2 regions of the Roseitalea porphyridii genome follow, and region 1 is predicted to be linked to the other one. Evidence: predicted binding sites of a transcription regulator. Region 1 holds the regulator's gene; the other holds the start of a gene.
The links. Region 1 encodes HrcA, which represses chaperone genes, less so after heat shock. Its sites were predicted from a motif close to GTTAGCACTCNCNNNNNGNGAGTGCTAAC; they were not measured.
Positions count from the first base shown of each region.

Region 2: the regulator HrcA is predicted to act here: its motif matches at 1,172-1,200, upstream of groES (co-chaperone GroES).

Region 1 is NZ_CP036532.1:317,046-319,246, reverse strand. Features, by position in the region: gene rph (ribonuclease PH) at 1-618, opposite strand, end outside; gene hrcA (heat-inducible transcriptional repressor HrcA) at 743-1,825, shown strand; gene grpE (nucleotide exchange factor GrpE) at 1,910-2,201, shown strand, end outside.
Region 2 is NZ_CP036532.1:474,047-476,247, reverse strand. Features, by position in the region: gene E0E05_RS02220 (hypothetical protein) at 1-1,077, shown strand, start outside; gene groES (co-chaperone GroES) at 1,262-1,558, shown strand; gene groL (chaperonin GroEL) at 1,622-2,201, shown strand, end outside.

The sequences.
Region 1 (2,201 bases):
GGCGGTGCCCTGCACCTCGACGATGCCGCCCGAACCGGTCATGACGAAATTGGCATCGGTCTCGGCGGCGCTGTCCTCGTCATAATCGAGATCGGCGACCGCCTCGCCCTTGAAGATGCCGCACGAGACGGCGGCGACATGGTCCTTCAAGACGCGCGTCTTGGAGGCCATCTGGCGCGAATGCATCCAGTCGAGGCAGTCGTGCAGAGCCACCCAGCCGCCGGTGATGGCGGCGGTGCGGGTGCCGCCATCGGCCTGGATGACGTCGCAGTCGACGGTGATCTGGCGTTCGCCGAGCGCCTCGAGATCGACCACGGCGCGCATCGACCGGCCGATCAGGCGCTGGATCTCGAGCGTGCGCCCACCCTGCTTGCCAGCGCTCGCCTCGCGCCGCATGCGCTCGCCGGTGGCGCGCGGCAGCATGCCGTATTCGGCGGTCACCCAGCCGCGGCCGGCATTGCGCAGCCATGGCGGCACGCGCTCCTCGAGGCTGGCGGTGCACAGGACGTGGGTGTCGCCGAACCTGACGAGGCAGGAGCCTTCGGCGTGCTTGGCGACGCCGCGCTCAAGCGAGACGGCGCGCATCTGGTCGGGCATTCGCCCGGAGGGACGGGGCATGGAAAGTCCTTCGGTTCGAGGGTCGGCGCCCGTTTAGACGGTTTCGCCGCCGCGCGAAAGCGCCTCTTTTCCGCCGCGTGGCGCTGCAATATATCTGGGTGACCACAGGTGCCGCCCCTTGCCCATGACGCCGATCACCGCCAAACACGCTGATCTCGACGACAAGCTCGACGAGCGTTCGCGCGACATCTTCCGGCGCATCGTCGAGAGCTATCTGATCGAGGGCGAGCCGGTCGGCTCGCGCAACCTGTCGAAGATGCTGCCGACCTCGCTGTCGCCGGCTTCGGTGCGCAACGTGATGAGCGATCTCGAAACGCTCGGGCTGATCTATTCGCCGCACGTTTCGGCCGGCCGGCTGCCGACCGAACAGGGTCTGCGGTTCTTCGTCGACGCGTTCATGGACACCGGCGAGGTCAGCGACGAGGAACGCATGCTGATCGAAAGCCAGCTCGGCGCCGGCGAGGGCCATCCGCACACCGAGCAGTTGCTGACCGAAGCCAGCCAGATGCTCAGCCGCGTCTCGAACGGGGCCGGACTGGTGCTGGCCGCCAAACGCGACGGGGCGCTCAAGCACATCGAATTCGTCCGGCTCGAGGAGACCAAGGCGCTCGCCGTACTGGTCTGGGAATCGGGCGATGTCGAAAACCGGGTCATCGACCTGCCTGCCGGCATGACCGCCTCGCAACTGGCCGAGGCAGCCAACTTCCTCAATCACCATGCGCGCGGCCAGACGCTTGCCGGTGCGCGTGACGCCATCAACGCCAAGCGCCGCGAGGTCCGCGCCGAACTGAACGAACTCAGCGCCAGCCTGGTCGAGCGGGGTCTTGCGGTCTGGTCGGGCGCCAATGACGGGCAGCCGCGACAGCTGATCGTGCGCGGGCGGGCGAACCTTCTCGAAAACCTCACCGATGCCGAGGAGATCGAGCGCACCAAGATGCTGCTCGACGATCTCGAGCGCAAGGAAGAGATCATCTCGGTGCTCGACATGGCCGAATCGGGGTCGGGCGTGCGCATCTTCATCGGCTCGGAGAACCGGCTTTTCTCGCTGTCGGGCTCCTCGCTCGTCGTCGCGCCCTACCGGGACGGCAACCGCCGCGTGGTCGGCGCGCTCGGCGTTCTGGGCCCGACGCGGCTGAACTATGCGCGCATCGTGCCGATGGTCGACTACACAGCCCAACTGGTCTCGCGCATCATCGAGCGCGAGTGAAGCGCCGCCCGCCGGGGTTGATTTTTGCCCCGGCAAACTCGATATCGCGGCCGAAACGCTTTCCCGAACCGATGGACAGGATGAATGGCTGACAATGATCGCAAGCCGGACGATGCCGGCCCCGACGTCAATCCCGCCAGCCGCGAGAGCCTGCGCAAGGCCGCCGACGACCTGCTGAAGGCCGACCGCGCCGCACGCCGGCGCGCGGCGGCCGAAGACGCCGACGCCTATGCGGAATTCGAGGCCGACCAGGACGGCGAGCATTTCGACTATGAATCGGCCGAAAGCGGCGTGGCTGGCTCGGCCATCGCCGAGGAAATCGAGGCGATCCAGGCCGAAAACACCGACATGAAGGAACGGCTGCTGCGGCTGGCCG
Region 2 (2,201 bases), 160 kb from region 1:
CGCGCTGACGAGTTCATCTACTACACGCCCAACACGCTGACCGACGTGCTGCCGCTCGAACCGGACGGCAACGGCGTCGATCTGGTCGCGCTGCGGAACCTGCCGGGCATCAACATCGTCACCCGGCGCGATGTCTATGACGCGTTCGACAACGTGCAGTGGAACGGCTGCTTCCAGCATCGCGCGGGCGACTACCGCTACAGCTTCGATGCGCCGAACGACCAGGATGGCGATTCGCTCTTCCTGCCGCATATGGCGCCGGACGAATATGACAACAGCGCCGGCTATGACAGCTACTGGCGCTACCGGAACGACTATGTCGACGACCTTGGCGGCGACAGCGACTACAACGACTGGGGTGACACGGAGCACCTCAACATCCGGTATCGCGACAGCGACTATTCCTACGACGATATCTATCGGGCGCGGACCTTCAACACCGCCAAGTACGCGGTCTCCGGCAACGTCAAGAACAACTGGCATCCGTGGGGCTACAGCACCGGGCCGAACGGCAAGTGCAACGTCGCCAAGGTGCAGGGCCTGACCGACAATAACGGCCGCATCCAGAGCGCCATCAACCAGATGGACGCCAATGGCGGCACCGACCTGTCGATCGGCCTTTCCTGGGCGATGAACACGCTGACGCCGTGGGAGCCAATGACCGGCGCGGCCGACTTCGGCGAGGCCGAGAAGATCCTGGTCTTCATGACCGACGGCGACAACTCGGCGACGCTCCCGCAGGAATATGCGATGAGCATGTCGAGCTTCGGCTACTGGAAGGACGACCCGATGCGCGAGGGCTGGGGCGACAATCCGGCCCAGTGGCAGGCCAACGGGGCGCTGGACGAGGCGTCGAAGCGGTTCTGCACCCAGATCAAGGCGCGCGGCGTGAAGATCTACTTCGTCTATTTCGGTTCGCCGAGCGCCGCGGCCACAGACGTCATGGAGCATTGCGCCACGTCCGACGACACGGCCATCTCCGCCGCCGACGACGAGGAACTCAAGGCCGCCTTCCGCAAGATCGGCGACGACATCGGCAAGTTGCGCTTGACCCACTACACGCCGCCGGACGAATGAGCCGGTAACCATCGCCGATGACGGGCGCCAGCGGGCGCCCGTTTTCGTTTCGGCCGCTCTTGACAGCAAAATTACGCACGCCTATCTGACCGCCGCTAGCACTCGCCATCAGTGAGTGCTAGCGGCGCTTTGCGCACCGGCCCGCGGGCCGGCAACCCAGTTCATGCAATCAAGGGTAACGAAAATGGCAGAGATGAACTTTCGTCCGCTGCACGACCGCGTGGTCGTTCGCCGCGTCGAGTCCGAAGAGAAGACGGCCGGCGGCATCATCATTCCCGACACCGCCAAGGAAAAGCCGCAGGAAGGCGAAGTGATCGCCGTGGGTCCGGGCGGCCGCGACGATGACGGCGACCTGATCCCGATGGACGTCAAGGCCGGCGACCGCGTGCTGTTCGGCAAGTGGTCGGGCACCGAGGTCAAGCTCAATGGCGAAGACCTGCTGATCATGAAGGAAAGCGACATCATGGGCGTGCTCGCCTGAGCCGATCCCGTCGTCCCGTCAACCCGAATTGAAAATGGGCGTTCCGCCCGGGAGTAAGCAAACATGTCCGCCAAGGAAGTCAAATTCGGCCGTACGGCCCGCGAGCGCATGCTCGATGGCGTCAACATCCTCGCCGATGCCGTCAAGGTCACGCTGGGCCCGAAAGGCCGCAACGTGGTCCTCGACAAGTCGTTCGGCGCACCGCGCATCACCAAGGACGGCGTGACCGTCGCCAAGGAAATCGAACTGGAAGACAAGTTCGAGAACATGGGCGCGCAGATGGTGCGCGAGGTCGCCTCCAAGACCAACGACATCGCCGGTGACGGCACCACCACCGCGACCGTCCTCGCCCAGTCGATCGTCCAGGAAGGCCACAAGGCGGTCGCCGCCGGCATGAACCCGATGGATCTGAAGCGCGGCATCGATCTGGCCGTTCATCAGGTCGTCGAGACCCTGCTTTCGAGCGCCACCAAGATCAACACCTCCGACGAGGTCGCCCAGGTCGGCACGATCTCGGCAAATGGCGAAAAGGAAATCGGCACGATGATTTCCGAAGCCATGCAGAAGGTCGGCAACGAGGGCGTGATCACGGTCGAGGAAGCCAAGACCGCCGAGACCGAACTGGAAGTCGTCGAAGGCATGC